2 regions of the Pilosibacter sp. NGB245 genome follow, and region 1 is predicted to be linked to the other one. Evidence: riboswitches for the same ligand, from Rfam matches in the RefSeq annotation. Region 1 holds a riboswitch; the other holds the start of a gene.
What was found. A riboswitch is a leader RNA that binds a small molecule or an ion and turns the genes downstream of it on or off. The one in region 1 is predicted to bind FMN.
Positions count from the first base shown of each region.

Region 2: linked by a shared signal. The riboswitch ahead of ribD (bifunctional diaminohydroxyphosphoribosylaminopyrimidine deaminase/5-amino-6-(5-phosphoribosylamino)uracil reductase RibD) and the one ahead of ACXMYH_RS14420 (ECF transporter S component) in region 1 are both predicted to bind FMN.

Region 1 is NZ_CM171584.1:3,233,376-3,241,603, reverse strand. It holds gene ACXMYH_RS14440 (threonine aldolase family protein) at 1-849, opposite strand, end outside; gene ACXMYH_RS14435 (N-acetylmuramoyl-L-alanine amidase) at 993-1,721, shown strand; gene ACXMYH_RS14430 (M18 family aminopeptidase) at 1,860-3,170, opposite strand; gene ACXMYH_RS14425 (polysaccharide deacetylase family protein) at 3,503-4,666, shown strand; FMN riboswitch at 4,741-4,859, shown strand; gene ACXMYH_RS14420 (ECF transporter S component) at 5,046-5,681, shown strand; gene ACXMYH_RS14415 (creatininase family protein) at 5,749-6,558, shown strand; gene ACXMYH_RS14410 (L-threonylcarbamoyladenylate synthase) at 6,928-7,998, shown strand; gene ACXMYH_RS14405 (deoxycytidylate deaminase) at 8,062-8,228, shown strand, end outside.
Region 2 is NZ_CM171584.1:3,033,773-3,042,000, forward strand. It holds gene ACXMYH_RS13520 (MATE family efflux transporter) at 1-1,248, shown strand, start outside; gene ACXMYH_RS13525 (MarR family winged helix-turn-helix transcriptional regulator) at 1,321-1,746, shown strand; gene ribH (6,7-dimethyl-8-ribityllumazine synthase) at 2,012-2,476, opposite strand; gene ACXMYH_RS13535 (bifunctional 3,4-dihydroxy-2-butanone-4-phosphate synthase/GTP cyclohydrolase II) at 2,699-3,910, opposite strand; gene ribE (riboflavin synthase) at 4,037-4,735, opposite strand; gene ribD (bifunctional diaminohydroxyphosphoribosylaminopyrimidine deaminase/5-amino-6-(5-phosphoribosylamino)uracil reductase RibD) at 4,758-5,867, opposite strand; FMN riboswitch at 6,170-6,284, opposite strand; gene ACXMYH_RS13550 (metallophosphoesterase) at 6,330-7,082, opposite strand; gene ACXMYH_RS13555 (ABC transporter ATP-binding protein) at 7,079-8,167, opposite strand.

The sequences.
Region 1 (8,228 bases):
ATAACCATTTTCTTTTAATACGTTTTTGATCGAGTCTGCATAGTTGAGAGCAGATTCACCGATATGAAGATAGAGATCATCGGTAAACAGGACATCAAACTGGATCCCCAGGATACGGCCTTTTGCGAACAGGGCACCGTGCTGTTTAACGATCGTAAAAAAATGCGGGATCAGTGCCGGATCGGGGATCACGACAGCTTCGCCAAAGAGAGCACCGCATTTTGTCCCACCGATGTAGAAGACATCGCAGAGTCTTGCGAGATCTTTTAATGAAACGGTATTTTCCGGAGCAGCCAGTGCATATGCCAGTCTTGCACCGTCCACATAAAGCGGAAGATGGTATTTGCGGCAGGCCTCGCTGAGAGCAGTCAGTTCTTCCAGGGAATACAGCGTCCCGTATTCAGTCGGCTGTGAGATATAGACCATGCCGGGCATGACCATGTGCTCATGGTTTTCATCGGATAAGAAGGTATCCATATAAGAGGAGATCTGTGTGGCTGAGATCTTTCCGTATGTATGGGGCAGCGGGAGAACCTTATGTCCGCCAAACTCGATAGCGCCGGCCTCATGGACCGCAATATGTCCGGTCTCCGCGCAGAGGACTCCCTGATAGGAACGTAGAAGTGCATCGATTACCGTGGCATTTGTCTGGGTACCGCCGACGAGAAAGTAGACACCTGCATCCGGCGCATCGCAGGCTTTGCGGATCTTATCTCTCGCGGAGGCGGAAAACTCATCGAGACCGTATCCGGAGGTCTGCATCATATTTGTGGAGAGAAGTGCATCCATGATCAAAGGATGAGCCCCCTCCATGTAGTCACAGGTAAATTTCAGTTTTTCATTTGCCATGTCATAAACCTGACCTTTCGCGTTGTCTGACTCTATTATACAGATGACATATTGATGTGTCAATGCAGGAAAGTAAGGGAAAGAATCTGAAAACAGGGACCTCTGGATCACACATAATTCGATGAGGGAGAAAATAGAGTGTTATGAAAAACAAAACTTTGGGAGAACAGTGCATGAAGCGGAATCTGATAGAGCCGGTTCTTGGTTTCTGCCTGCTTGGAATAGTGATCCTGGCAGTAAAATATGGGAGCATTCATGTGACAGGGAGCACCGATGCCTACATAAAAGAGATGCCGGTGGTAGTGATTGATGCCGGACATGGAGGAACAGATCCGGGGAAAGTCGGTGTTGACGGAAGCCTGGAGAAAGACATCAACCTGGCTGTTGCAAAACGGTTAAAAACATATTTAGAGCAGGATGATATCAGGGTTATCATGACAAGGGAAACGGATACAGGACTTTATTCAGATACGGATAGCCGGAAAAAAATGGCAGATATGAAAAAAAGGTGCGAGATCATTGAAGAGAGCGGCGCGGATCTTGTGGTCAGCATCCATCAGAACAGTTATCATGAAGAATCCGTGTCCGGCGGCCAGGTATTTTATTACCGGGATTCAGCAAAAGGCAAAGCGCTGGCGGAAATCCTGCAGAAAAGGTTCAGCTATGTCCTTGGAGAACAGAACCGGAGACTTCCGAAGGCAAATGGCAATTATTATCTTCTTCTGCATGTGAAATGTCCGATCGTGATCGTGGAGTGCGGGTTTCTGAGCAACCGAAAGGAAGCAGGACTTTTGAACAGCGGGGAATATCAGGATAAGCTGGCATATACGATCCATATGGGAGTGGCGGAGTATCTGAATGGCAGAAAATGATCATGGGAAACTGCACAAATAGTGAAATACTGATCAGGACGAAAATATGAAAAGGAACATTTCCGGCGTGCCTCTGCATTGGAAGGATAAAAAACCGCCGGAAATGCGAGAATTTCCGGCGGAGCATTTTTATAAAAATTATTCGAGTACGAGTGTACCGTCACCTTCGGCGCGGATCGCAGATTTGAAGAACTCTTCAAATGCCTTTTCCATGTAAGCCATATCCTTGGAACCGGCAGTCTCATACGGAGAGTGCATCGCTAACTGCGGAAGTCCGATATCCACTGTGTTTAAGGAAACCTGTGCATTGGAGATGTTTCCGAGAGTGGAACCGCCGAGAATATCGGAACGATTTAAGAACTCCTGATACGGAACACCTGCGCGCTCGCAGAGGCAGCGCATAACTGCAGCGGAAACAGCGTCTGTTGTGTATTTCTGGTTTGCACTGTGTTTGATCACAAGACCGCCGTTTAAGTATGTGCGGTTTGTCGGGTCTGTCTTATCCGCGTAGTTCGGATGTACAGCATGTCCGTTATCCGCAGATACCATGAAGCTGGAAGCAAGGGAAGTGAGATACTCTTCTTCTGTTCTTCCAAGGCTGCGGTTAATGCGGCGAAGGATGTCATAAAGGAATGTGGAGCCGGCGCCCTGTTTTGTGCCGCTTCCAACTTCCTCATTATCAAATACGGCAACGACCGGAATGCAGCGGTCGCTCTCACTGTTTAACAGAGCCATCGTGGATGTGAATGCACACTGAAGGTCGTCAAGACGCGGAGCGGAGATGAACTCGCCGTCGCAGCCCCAGATCGTACCTTCCATGCGGTTGTAGAGGAAAAGATCCATTCCCTTGATCTGATCAACGGAAACACCGGCTTCCTCGGCGATCATTTCTTTAAATGCCTTGCCGGAATTGCTCATACGGTATAACGGGAGCATGTCCTTCTGGATGTTGTATTTATAACCGTCGTTTACTTCCCTGTTCATGTGGATCGCGAGGTTCGGGATCATGAGAAGATCGCGGTCAACATTGATCAGCTTTGTTGTGAGACGATTACCATCTTTTACGATGATACGGCCTGCAACGGAGAGTGGTCTGTCAAACCACGGAGCGCAGAGCATTCCGCCGTATTTTTCAACATTTAATTTTACATACTGGTTTTCAACATTCATCTCGGAGGACTCTTTGATCTTTAAAGTCGGGGAGTCGCTGTGGCTTGCCGCGATATGGAAGCCTGAATAATCTTTGCGGGATACCTTGAATGCGATGATCGCGGACTGGTTGCGGGTTACAAAATATTTGCCGCCCTCAGCAAGGTTCCAGGTATTTCCCTCAGCGAGGCACTCAAAGCCTGCTTCAGTCAGGTAGTTTGCCAGCTCATGAACAGCATGGAAACCAGTCGGACTCTTTTTGATAAAAGAAAATAATTCTTCGTTCAGATTCTGAATCATGTTTTTGTTACTCCTTTCGATAATAACCCCTGTAAGTCATACTATCTTATTATACAGGAAAAATACGGGATAGGCAAGTTTGCGCTATGCTGTGCGCAAGTGATGAAACAGGCGGGTACCGTTTTACAGCAGCTGACAGCCGTGTTCGCTATATCGAAAAACCAATTCGAAATAGCCCCGTTTCTGTAACTGTGACGGTGTGAATAGTTAAATTCTGACGATTTTATGAAGATTGAGAAAAAACGCGGAAAAGATACCTTTATTTGTATTTTCATGTTAGAATATGGAAATAGGAAATATGGTGAAAAGCATCAGAGAAAAGAGGGGAACAAATGGATTGGAAAAAAATCAGACGGGCAATCTGTGGGGCAGCTGCGGCCGTCGCTGTATGCTTTACGGCAGCAGGAATGAACACAAAACCGGTATATGCGGCAGATATGGGAGCTGTGTACGGAATATTTGAGCATGGAGTCGGCTGGAGCGCATACCACGGAGACCAGACGGCGGAACGTGCCGGAAACGGGACTTATGTGACGGCGATCCGGGCGAGTCTTTCCGGACAGCCGGAGGGAATGAGCGGAACACTTTCTTATCAGGTAAATTTAAGCGGTTCCGGCTGGCTTTCCTGGCAGGAAAATATGGCGGAGACCGGAACGATCGAGACGGGGATGCCGCTCGAGGCGATCCGGATGGAGCTCACAGGGCAGTTAAAAGATCATTATGATGTTTATTACTCAGTATTCCAGAATGGGTCATGGACAGCTCCGGTAAAAAATGGTGAGACTGCCGGAACAGAAGGACAGGGACTTCGCGTGGACGGAATCTGGGTTACTGTGACAGAAAAAGATGCAGCAGCTCCGGAGGGACCGAAGAATGGAGGAATTGATCCAACAAGACCGATGGTGGCGCTGACTTTCGATGACGGACCATCCAAATATACAGAGCGTATTCTGAATTCGCTGGAGGCGAATGGCGGAAGAGCAACGTTCTTTATGGTTGGAAATCGTGTGGCTTCTTATGCATCCACGGTAAAGCGCATGGCGGATCTCGGATGTGAGACGAACAGCCATACCTGGGCGCATACATATCTCACAAATATGTCCGAAGGTCAGATCTTGCAGAGCTTAAACCAGACCCGTGATGCGATCGTTGCAGCAGGCGGAAATGCACCGAAAGGAGTTCGCCCGCCGGGAGGAAAGATCAATGATGCGAGCAAAGCAGTTCTTGCGAAGGCAGGAATGCCGTCGATCGTATGGTCGGTAGATACTCTGGACTGGAAGACGAGAAATGCCCAGAAGACGATCGATACCGTTTTAAGCCAGGTCAAAGACGGGGATATCGTTTTGATGCATGATCTCTATGAGCAGAGCGCGATCGCAGCGGAGACGCTGATCCCGGAGCTTACAAAGAGAGGTTACCAGCTTGTGACTGTCAGCGAGATGGCGGAGCTTCGCGGCGGAATGGCAGCAGGACATTCCTATGGACATTTCCGCTAAGGGGGAACTTGCACGGATAAAAAATGATTGCATAGCAAATAAAAATGTGATATTCTGTTATCGAACAAATAAATATCGTTCTTCGGGGCGGGGTGAAATTCCCCACCGGCGGTATAGTCCGCGACCTGCGCTGAGCAGCTGATTTGGTGAAATTCCAAAACCGACAGTATAGTCTGGATGAGAGAAGAAATTGTATGACAGGATATAGTAGATACAGGTCCCGGACTTTTTTAATTGTCCGGGATCTTTTTTGTATAACAACGAGAACGTGCCGGGGCACATTCCGATGAATTTTTTCCTGCACAGCAATTCCTTGTTACGATACCGTGCCCCTATCCGGTATTTCTGCAGAAGAACAACACGTACAAGGAGGATCATTATGAACCAGAACAAAGTATTAAGTGTCAGAAACATCGTGCTGATCGCCATGTTCAGCGCACTCGCAGCCGTATTGGAGACGATCCAGGTGGCAGTTCCGTTTGCACCGCCGTTTTATAAACTGGATTTCGCAGAGCTCCCGGTACTGATCGGTGGTTTCGCCATGGGACCGGCACAGGCGGCACTCATTGCGATCGTGAAGAATCTTTTAAAACTGCTCTTAAACGGAACAAGCACTTACTATGTCGGTGAGCTTGGAAACATCATCGGAAGCTGTATGTTCTCCGTGCCGGCAGCTCTGATCTACCGCAGACATAAGACGAAAAAGACAGCGATGATCGCTCTTGTTGTCGGTGTATTCTGTGCAGTTATCGGTGCAGTATTTGTAAACTGTGCGATCACTCTTCCGTTCTACGCAAAAGTTGCTTTCGGCGGAATCGAGAATATCATCGCGATGGGAACAAAGATCAACCCGGCGATCACAAACCTTTACACATTCGCTCTTTTCGCAATCATCCCGTTTAACATTGTAAAATGCGGACTGAATGCGATCGTGACGGCGCTTGTATACAAGCATGTCAGTGCGATCATTCATTCCGGGATCCACAGAGAGAAGAAAACTGAAACGATTCAGTAGGTCTGCGCATTTACTGCGCTGACTGTAAGAAAACATTGGTTTGAAGGCACTGAATGGAGAAAAAACAATGGTAAGGTACTATAATGAACTGACAAGACTGGAAATGGAACAGGTCGATAAAGATGAGACGGTAGTCATGATCCCGGTAGGGGCATTGGAGCAGCATGGAAACCAGTGTCCGCTTGGCACGGACGAGATCATTGCAGAGGGAACAGCGAGACGGATCAAGGAAGCGCTGGACCGGGAGATCCCGGACTATCCGATGCTCATTTTCCCGCTGATTCCGGTGGGACTCAGCACGGAACACATCAATTTCTGCGGCTCCGTGACATTGAAACCGGACACATTCTACCACGTTTTGTATGACATCTGCAAAGGGCTGGCTCATCATGGTTTTAAAAAGATCGCGATCTTAAACTGCCACGGCGGAAATTCTCCGATCATCCAGGTGCTGAGCAGAGAACTTCGAAGTGAGCTTGGAATTGCCGTATTTATCATCAACTGCGGTGCATTTTTTGGCAATCAGGCGGTGAAAGATACTGTGACACTTGGAAATGTCTGGGATTTCCATGGAGGAGAGATGGAGACATCGATGGTCCTCGCGGAACGGCCGGAGACGGTAAAACTGGAGACCTCTGAGGCGGGGATCCCGAAGAAATTTATGGGAAACAAGACGTTCACTGTTTACGGACCGATCACACTCGGCTGGGTATCGGAAGAGTGGGAAACCGAGGATGGAAAGCCGATCGGGATCGGCGGAGACCCGAGCGGGGCAACGGCAGAGAAAGGCAATCAGATCTACGACAGTTTTGTGGAGTCGATCCTTTCCGGACTGAAAGAGATAAGAAGATGGAAGGATGTTACTTTTCACGGATAGGAATTTTCTGAACTGAAAATTCCGTATGATACCGTTATGGTCGCGGATTTTGCCGATTTGGAATGCGAAGCATCGGCAAAACCCTGTTACAGTGCGCGGGCATGGAGTGCCCGTGTACTGTAACGGAAGGATTGACGGAGAGCCAGTAAATCCGCCGGAAATCTGTTGCAACCATAACATCCATGTGCTAAACTGAATACGCAATTAAACAAAGTAAGGTGCTGCGTTTTGTGCAGCACCTTTATCATTAGAAAAAACTGGGATCATGCAGAAATACTGCGAATTTCAAGGCGCAGGGCAGTTCTGAGAGCGTGGGGAAAGAGACTCCGGCTCCAAACATTATTGATAAGAGAATCGAGAGTGCATAATATGAATACAAAAGTAGTTCGCATCAGAAAAGAAGAAAAGACAAGAGAAGCACTGGAAAAGAATCCGGGGCTTCTGGAGGCGGCAGAGATCTTAAGAAACGGCGGCCTTGTGGCATTTCCGACCGAGACTGTTTACGGTCTCGGCGCGAATGCGTTAAATGAGGAAGCGGCAAAGAAAATCTATGCGGCAAAAGGACGTCCATCCGACAATCCGCTGATCGCCCATATTTCCTGTATGGAGGAACTCCCGGCGATCGTAAAGGAAATCCCGGAAGCCGGGCGGAAACTGGCGGAAAAATACTGGCCGGGCCCGCTGACCATGATCTTTCCGAAAAAAGACATTGTGCCTTACGGAACGACCGGTGGTCTTGACACCGTTGCGGTCCGCATGCCGTCTGACCCGGTGGCAAACTGCCTGATCCATCTGGCGGGAGTTCCGGTCGCGGCGCCGAGTGCCAATACATCCGGAAGACCGAGCCCGACAAAGGCGGAACATGTCATCGAAGATATGGACGGAAAGATCGAGATGGTGATCGACGGCGGTGCCGTTGGGATCGGCGTGGAGTCCACGATCGTGGATGTGTCGAGTGAGGTTCCGACACTTTTAAGACCGGGGGCGATCACGATCGAGATGCTCCGTGAGACACTGGGGCAGGTTGATATCGATCCGGTGATCCTGGGACCGGTGAGCGGAGATATTAAGCCGAAAGCGCCGGGAATGAAGTATCGCCATTATGCCCCGAAGGCGGACATGACGCTGGTCGAGGGCGATATGGACAAGGTCGTGGCTTATATCAATGAGCAGACAAAGAAGGCGGAGGCCGAGGGAAAGAAAGTCGGCATCATCTGCACCGAGGAGAGCCGGGATCTGTATCTGGATGGAAATCTTGAGGTGATCGGAAGCAGAGAACATGAGGAGACAGTTGCCCACAACCTGTTTGCGGTGCTGCGTGACTTTGATGCGCGCAAGGTAGACTGCATCTTCTCAGAGAGCTTTTCCAAGGACCAGCTTGGCCAGGCGATCATGAACCGCCTGTGCAAGGCAGCGGGATATCATATTATAAATGTGTAAAAATCCATGGAACAGTTACATCGTGATACAATAATAGATCATCACAGAGATGGAGGAGAAACCATGTCAGAGAAGAGAGACGGATATATTACCTGGGACGAATATTTCATGGGAGTTGCGAAGCTTTCCGCAATGCGATCCAAAGATCCGAATACGCAGGTAGGTGCCTGCATCGTGAGTCAGGACAATAAGATCCTGTCCATGGGCTACAACGGATTTCCGAAAGGCTG
Region 2 (8,228 bases), 200 kb from region 1:
TCCATCTACGGTGTTGTGGACGGTGTTTTCGTCTCGAACTTTGTGGGTTCCGAGGCCTTCGCCTCCATCAATATCATTATGCCGTTTCTCATGATCCTCGGTGCCATCGGCTTTATGACCGGCAGCGGCGGCAGTGCCCTGGTGGCTCTGACCTTCGGAACCGGGAATGAAAAAAAGGCAAAGGAGATCTTTTCCCTCCTCGTCTACGTTCTGATCGCGGTGGGCTTCCTCTTTACGGTAGGCGGTGAGATCCTTTTAGCCCCGATGGCAAGACTCTTAGGTGCTGATGAGATCCTTCTCCCCTACTGCGTCCGTTACGGCCGGATCATCCTGCTGGCTCTGATCCCCTTTATGCTGCAGAATGTATTCCAGAGCTTTCTCGTTGTAGCGGAACGCCCGCAGCTCGGACTCCTGATCACCATCGCGTCAGGACTTACAAATATGATCCTCGATGCTTATTTTATCGCTGTTCTGCGTCTCGGCGTTGTGGGAGCTGCCGCCGCAACGGCGATCAGCCAGTCCATCGGCGGATTGATCCCCCTGCTCTACTTTATCTTTCCGAACAGGAGCCGACTCCGTCTCGGAAGGACCTGTATGGACTTTAGTGCCCTGTTGAAGGCCTGTACAAACGGCGCTTCCGAGTTTATGACGAACATCTCCATGTCCATCGTTAACATGCTCTACAACTGGCAGCTCATGCGCCTTGCCGGTTCCGACGGTGTTGCCGTATACGGCGTCATCATGTACGTGAGCTTTATCTTTGCAGCGCTCTTTATCGGCTACTCTATGGGAAGTGCCCCGATCGTGGGCTATCACTGCGGTGCAGGAAATAAGAGCGAGTTAAAGAATCTGCTCGGAAAAAGCTTCCGGCTGATTCTGACCTTCCAGATCATCCTGACGATCGTGGCAGAAGCGGGTGCCCCGTTTCTTGCCGGAATTTTCGTCCGCTATAACACGAACCTCTTAGACATGACGGTCCATGCATTCCGCTCATACTCGATTTCTTTCCTGTTCATGGGCTTCAGTATCTACGCATCTTCCTTCTTTACGGCACTCAACGACGGATTCGTCTCCGCTGTGATCTCCTTCTGCCGTACCATGATCTTTGAAACAGGGGCCGTCATCATCCTGCCGTTTTTCCTCGGTGTCTCCGGGATCTGGTATTCCATCATCGCGGCGGAATTTATGGCGGTATGCCTGTCGCTCTTCTTCCTGATCCGGAAGGCAAAGAAGTACGGATACACATAGACTGACAGTCCGGGCCGGCGGATGCAAAGCCCTGCACTGCCCCCATACACTTATATTTTCAGGAGACCTGCCATGTACTCTGCATTTAAAGAATTTTACAACCTGCTCAGCCAGGTCAACAGTGTCTACCATGACGCTGCATTAAAGCTCGGTCTCACGGACAGCGAGCTTGATATTCTCTACTCCCTCAATGAACACGGTTCCGGCTGCAATCAAAGTATTTTTTACAAAGAGACCGGCACCACAAAATCCACGATCAACTCTGCAGTACGCAGGATGGAACAGGCCGGCTATCTGTATCTGAAACCCGGAACCGGGAGGAACACCTGTGTTTTTCTCACTGAAAAAGGAGAGGAACTCATGAAAAATACCGCCCATCGCCTGATCGCCATCGAAAATGCGATTTTTGAGAGCTGGTCTCCCGAGGAGCAGCAGCTCTTCATGAAACTGAACCGGGATTTCGCGGCTAAATTCATGGAGGAGACGAAAACCTTATAAGCTCTGCTAAAGCAGAATGTGCCTTTTGTGTAATAGGAAATTCCGAGGAATCCCTATTACGCAAAAATCAGCGCCTCTGAAAAATGTTTTCAGGCGCTGATCTTTTATGTCTATATGATCTGAAATTAAAACTGTCTGTAACTGTTCAGCACCTCACAGTTACGCGCAAAAATCCATTCCAAATCGGCTGTGCCGATAGGATTTTTGCCTTCTAGTCTAAGTTTTCTTACGGTCAGCGCAGTAAATGCGCAGACCTACTGAACAGTTAGAACTGTCTCATAAGATTTACCATCTCAATCGCGGAAAGTGCACAGTCATATCCCTTATTTCCGCCTTTGCTTCCGGCACGGGCGATGGCCTGCTCGATGTTCTCGGTTGTCAGGACGCCAAAGAGTACCGGCATCTTCTCTGCCAGTCCCACCTGCGCGATTCCCTTGGAGACCTCACTGCACACGTAATCATAGTGTGTGGTATCACCGCGGATCACAGCGCCGACGCAGATGATCGCGTCGTACTTGCCGGACTTTGCCATGGCAGATGCCGCAACCGGGATCTCGAACGCCCCCGGAACCCAGGCTGCCGTGATATTTTCTTCCTCCACACCGTGGCGGACAAGTCCGTCAACTGCTCCGCCTAAAAGCTTATTTACGATGATCTCGTTGAAACGGGAAGCTACGATCCCCACTTTCATGCCTTCCGGTGCTACAACTTTTCCTTCTAATACTTTGATCTCTTTCATGATGTTTCTCCTTTTCTTATGCTTACTGCTATTCAGAAGTCTTCATAATTACATATAAAATTCTATTTCCAATTGCCCATCACTTCCATCCGTGCGGGATGCATGCCCGTAGATCTGTGCCGCCTGCGCGGCTGTAATCATCTCAGCACTTCCGTCCGTGCGGGATGCATGCCGCCGGTGTACAGGACTTTCAGCAATGGTCGTTCCATCCTATCACACTTTAATTTTTGTAAAGATATGTCCCATCTTGTCCTGCTTCGTCTTCAGATAGAAGCTGTCGTACTGCTGCGGATCGATCTCGATCGGCACGCGCTCATGGATCTCAAGTCCGAAGCCGGAAAGTCCGTAGATCTTCTCCGGATTGTTCGTGAGAAGTCTCAAGGACTTCACGCCGAGATCCCTTAAGATCTGTGCCCCGATCCAGTATTCCCTGAGATCCGGAGCAAAACCAAGCTTGATATTGGCCTCCACCGTGTCAAAGCCCTGCTCCTGAAGCACATACGTCTTCAGTTTGTTGATCAGACCGATGCCGCGGCCCTCCTGGCGCATGTAGAGGATGATGCCACGGCCTTCCGCCTCCACCTGGCGCATCGCGGTCTGGAGCTGTTTTCCGCAGTCACAGCGCATGGAACCGAACACATCTCCGGTCAGGCACTCGGAATGCACGCGGCAGAGCACATCCTCGCCGTCCCCGATATCACCCTTCACAAGAGCCACATGGTGCTCGCCGGTAATATCGTTCACATAGCCGTAGATCTTAAAGTGTCCGTACTGGGTCGGCATGTCCGCGCAGGCCTCCTGCACCACATGTTTTTCATGGACACGGCAGTAATCCTGTAGTTCCTTGATCGTGATAAATTTCAGTCCGTACTCCTTCGCCAGCTTCCACAGGTTTGTGGTCCGCATCATGGTTCCGTCTTCCTCCATGATCTCACAGCACACGCCGCACTCGGAAAGTCCCGCCAGACGCATGAGGTCCACAGTTGCCTCGGTGTGGCCGTTTCTCACAAGGACACCGCCACGTCTTGCCACGAGAGGAAATACATGACCCGGTCTTCTGAGATCCTGAGGCTTTGTCGCCGGGTCCACGCATTTCATCATCGTGTAAGAGCGCTCCGCCGCGGAAATTCCTGTTGTCGTGTCCACATGGTCAATGGAGACCGTGAATGCCGTGCAGTGGTTATCCGTGTTCTCGGATACCATCTGCGGAAGTCCCAGCCGCTCTGCCACTGCCGCGCTCATCGGCGTACAGATCAGTCCCTTTGCGTGGCTTGCCATGAAATTGATATTTGCCTGTGTCGCGAACTCTGCCGCGCAGATCATATCTCCCTCATTCTCCCGGTCCGGGTCATCTGTTACGAGAATGATCTTTCCCGCCCGCAGATCTTCGATCGCTTCTTCGATTGTGTTGTATTGCTCGTTCATATTTTCCTGCCTTTCCAGAGCCTTTTATTAAAAGTTTTTCTTTCAGCAGGATTCCTACTGCTGAAACTTTAACCGCTCTGATCTCATATTTTCTGGATGTTTCTAAATATCTTCAAAGCATCTGTTTTAAAATCCATATTTCTGAAGAAACTCCATGCTGAGCCCCGAGTTCCCCTTTGCGTTTCCCGCAGCATTTTCATCGTCAGGCATTTTTCCCCGGTCCGCACCGGAATTTCTTCCGATATCCACAAATTTCTGAATATATTTCCCCACAATGTCGTTTTCCAGATTGACCGGATCTCCTGCTTTTTTCTTCAAAAGCGTTGTCTCCTCGCCGGTATGCGGGATTACCGACACCGAAAAGTTCCTCTTTGTCACCGCCGCCACCGTGAGGCTGATCCCGTCGATGCAGATCGACCCTTTTTCCACAATCAGATCCAGGATCTTATCTGTACATGCGATCGTGACCCAGACTGCATTCTCTTCCCGTCTCATCGATTCGATCTGACCGGTTCCGTCAATATGACCGGAGACGATATGACCGCCAAACCGACCGTCTGCCGCCATGGCCCGCTCCAGGTTTACATAACTTCCATCCTGCAGTGCTCCTAGGCTGCTTCTCCTCACTGTCTCCGCCATCACATCGGCGGAAAATTCATTATTTTTCATATTCGTGACCGTAAGGCAGACACCATTGACCGCGATGCTGTCACCGATCTTTGTTCCTTCCAGGACTTTTTTCGCTTTTACCGTCAGTGTACCGGAATTTCCGCGCAGGGAAAGTGCCTTCACCTGTCCGAGTTCTTCTACGATCCCTGTAAACATGCCCTTACTTCCTTTCCCATCTTCAATCTACCGAATATCTGAGCATCAGATCATCCCCGATCGTCTCCATCTGTCTCAACGTCAGCATCACGGCTTCCGCCGGATGCGCCACACCGATCCCGGAAACCGGAGTCTTCGCACCGGCACCGCCGAAGATCTTCGGGGCGATAAATGCACAGATCTCGTTTACGATCCCGGCTGACAGCGCCGCGTCATTTAAGGTACCTCCGCCCTCTAAAAGCACGCTGTCGATGCCCTGTTTTCCGAGATATTCCATGAGCTTTCTAAGATCCACACGCCCGTCTGCGTCCGGGACCGACACAGTCTCCACGCCGGCCGTGTGAAGCTGTTCCTCTTTCTCTTCCGCTTCTTTACAGCCTTCCCCGGAATGCTCCCCCGCATATGCTACGATGGTCCGGTACTCCTTTGCCGTCTTCACGATCTGTGAATCCATCGGGATCCTGAGTCCGCTGTCGCAGATGATCCGCACCGGACTCTTCAGCCCGGGGATCCGGACGTTTAACATCGGATCGTCTGCCAGGACCGTGCCGATCCCCGCCATGATCCCCATATACTGGTGGCGCAGCTCCTGCACCTTTTTCCTTGCGCTTTCTCCTGTGATCCACTTGGAGTCGCCGGTCCGCGCAGCGATCTTTCCGTCCGCCGTCATGGCGTATTTCATGACTACATAGGGCGTTTTCTTTGTGATGTAATGGAAGAATACCGGATTTAACGCATCGCATTCCTCACGCATAAAGTCCTCTTCCACCCGGACTCCCGCTGCTCTTAAGATCGCCGCTCCTTTTCCTGCTACCAGGGGATTCGGATCTCTTGAACCGATCACAACTTTTGCGATCTTCTGCTCGAGGATCGCCTCCGTACAGGGCGGTGTCTTTCCGTAATGGCAGCACGGCTCTAACGTCACATAGAGTGTCGCGCCCTCCGCGCTTTCCGTAAGCGACGCAATGGCGTTTCGCTCCGCGTGGAGTTTTCCGCACCGCTCATGATAACCTTCCCCTATGATCCTTCCGTCTTTCACGATCACAGCTCCCACGAGGGGATTCGGACTTGTCCAGCCAAGTCCCCCTTTTGCAAGCTCAATGGCCCGCAGCATATAATCCCGGTCCGTCATCTTTTTCACTCCTTTCCGCAAACCTGCCTTACGGGCGCAAGCAGGAAGTTCCATAGGAATTTTCTGTTAAAAAAAGCCCTGTAAAGCAGATGCCTACAGGGTTTTCCATATTCGGTCCGTTGTTTCATTCGGAAATATAAATTTCCGTTATTCCCAGCTTTTCCCGGATCCCTTTCATTAAAAAAGCCCTGAAACAGTTTCCTATTCCAGAGCTACTGATCCGATCTTCCGTGATCCGGAATTCCTCGATCCCATCCTCTTTTTCGAGCACCGGATCGCTTCCGCATATCACAAACAAACCTGAAATTCTTCTTTCATCCAGACTATACTGTCGGCCCCGGAATCTCACCGGATCATGCCTCTCGGCTCGCGGGCTTTACCGCCGGTAGGGACTTGCACCCTGCCCTGAAGACTTATTATTGAATTGTCCTATCGCTGACCGTTATTTTCATCAGCGGTTGTTTACAATATACTCCCGTTCTCTGCATTTGTAAAGTATTTTCGATAGGAATTTTTGTCATTGCCAGACAATATTTCCAGACAGCCCAATCCATACCCCTGACCGGCTCCGCAGTCCAGAAAGATCTTATCGTCCCTTATGATCATATCTCCCGCGTACTGTGTTCCATATTTGAATGTCGGCGTGTGTCCCACTACGGCAGTCATTCCCGCTGGAAGCCGGTTATCCGCGTCTGGTGATTCATATCGGTTTATGAGGACATCATAATCCGCTGTTTTTCTTTTCCCACCGGGATCTTTTTGCACTGCCAGAAGTTCTTTTTTCATTTCATCATCCGGCGCTCCGTGAATCAACACATACTTTCTGCCGCAGATCTCCATGGCTGCCCAGAGCGGCATCGTTTTGATAAACTCCAGAACCTTCCTGCGTCCTGTCTCTGACAGCATATTCATCTGCCTGATGATCCCCGCCCCGTCTCCGGCCACCCAGGGCCGCATCGTGGAATCCGGGATCCCGGCCGCGCGGTCTGTTCCAAAATACTGTAAGAGCCGCTGTTCATGATTCCCTCTCAGCGCCAGAATATTCTTATGTTCCATCACAAAGCACAAAAGTCCCAGGGAATCCGGTCCTTTCGCCACAAGATCCCCCAGGATCACCATCCGATTCGCATCCGTAAACCGGATCTTTTTCAGTATTTGCAGAAAGGGAATAAAATATCCATGAATGTCACTCATCAGATACAGGTTCCCGCTCATGCCGCTGTCTCCGGGCCGTACACATAGAGACGGTCCCCTTCCACATTCACGTAGCCTTCCGTGCCTTTTTCCAGATAGTTACGGCTTAAGAAGCAGAGCGGTTCTCCCATTCCCATCTTCGCCATAACGCGGTAATAATCCCCCTCGAAGGAGGAATACTCGACCGCCACCGGAAAACTGTTCTCCTGCCGCTCGTTTCCGGTCCACACCGTGTTCTCCGCGCGGAAGCGGACAGTCACCATGTCATCTTTGCGGATTCCGTTTCTTCCGAGTGTTCCGCAGACACTGCCACCGAGATCGATCTGCGTGCCGCCATCCTTCCTCGCGTATCCATGTACCCGGTTTCCGGCACCTAAAAGAGCCGCCACCGACTCCGTTCCCGGATTCCTGTAACAGTTTTTCGGGGAATCGATCTGGTCGATATTTCCCTTGTTCATGATCACGATCCGGTCCGCCATCGCGAACGCCTCCGATGGGTCATGGGTGACGTGAAAGACGGTCGTCCCAAGCTTCCGGAACAAGAACGCCATTTCGGTTCTCATCTCCACTCGGAGCTGGACATCCAGATTGCAGAGCGGCTCATCCATCAGGAGAATATCCGGCTTCGTGATCAGTGCCCGGGCGATCGCGACTCTCTGCTGCTGACCACCGGAAAGCTCCGCCGGATACCGTTTTTCCAGTCCCTCCAGATGCAGAAGCTTTAAGAGCTCCTGTACCCGCTCCTCGATCTCCTCTTTTCCGGTTTTGCTCCGCTTTAAGCCGTAAGCGATGTTATCATACGCTGTCATATGTGGCCACAGTGCAAAATCCTGAAACACCATGTTCATATGGCGTTTCTCCGGCGGTAGGACTTTTCCCGCCTCAGAGATCATCTGCCCGTTCATAGTCACGCGTCCGCCATCGGGAGCCAGCATGCCTGCGATAATGTTCAGCAAGGTGGACTTTCCGCAGCCGGACGGACCCAATACGCTGATGATCTCGTTTTTATGGACTTCCATGCTGATTCCCTTAAGCACTTCCGTCTTTCCAAAGCTTTTTGTCAGATCTTCTATTTTTAAGATGACTTCCTGTTTCTGAATCTCCATATATTCCTCCAAAAGCAGTTAGCGTGTACCCTATAAAGTCTCCCACTGTATCTGCTTTATT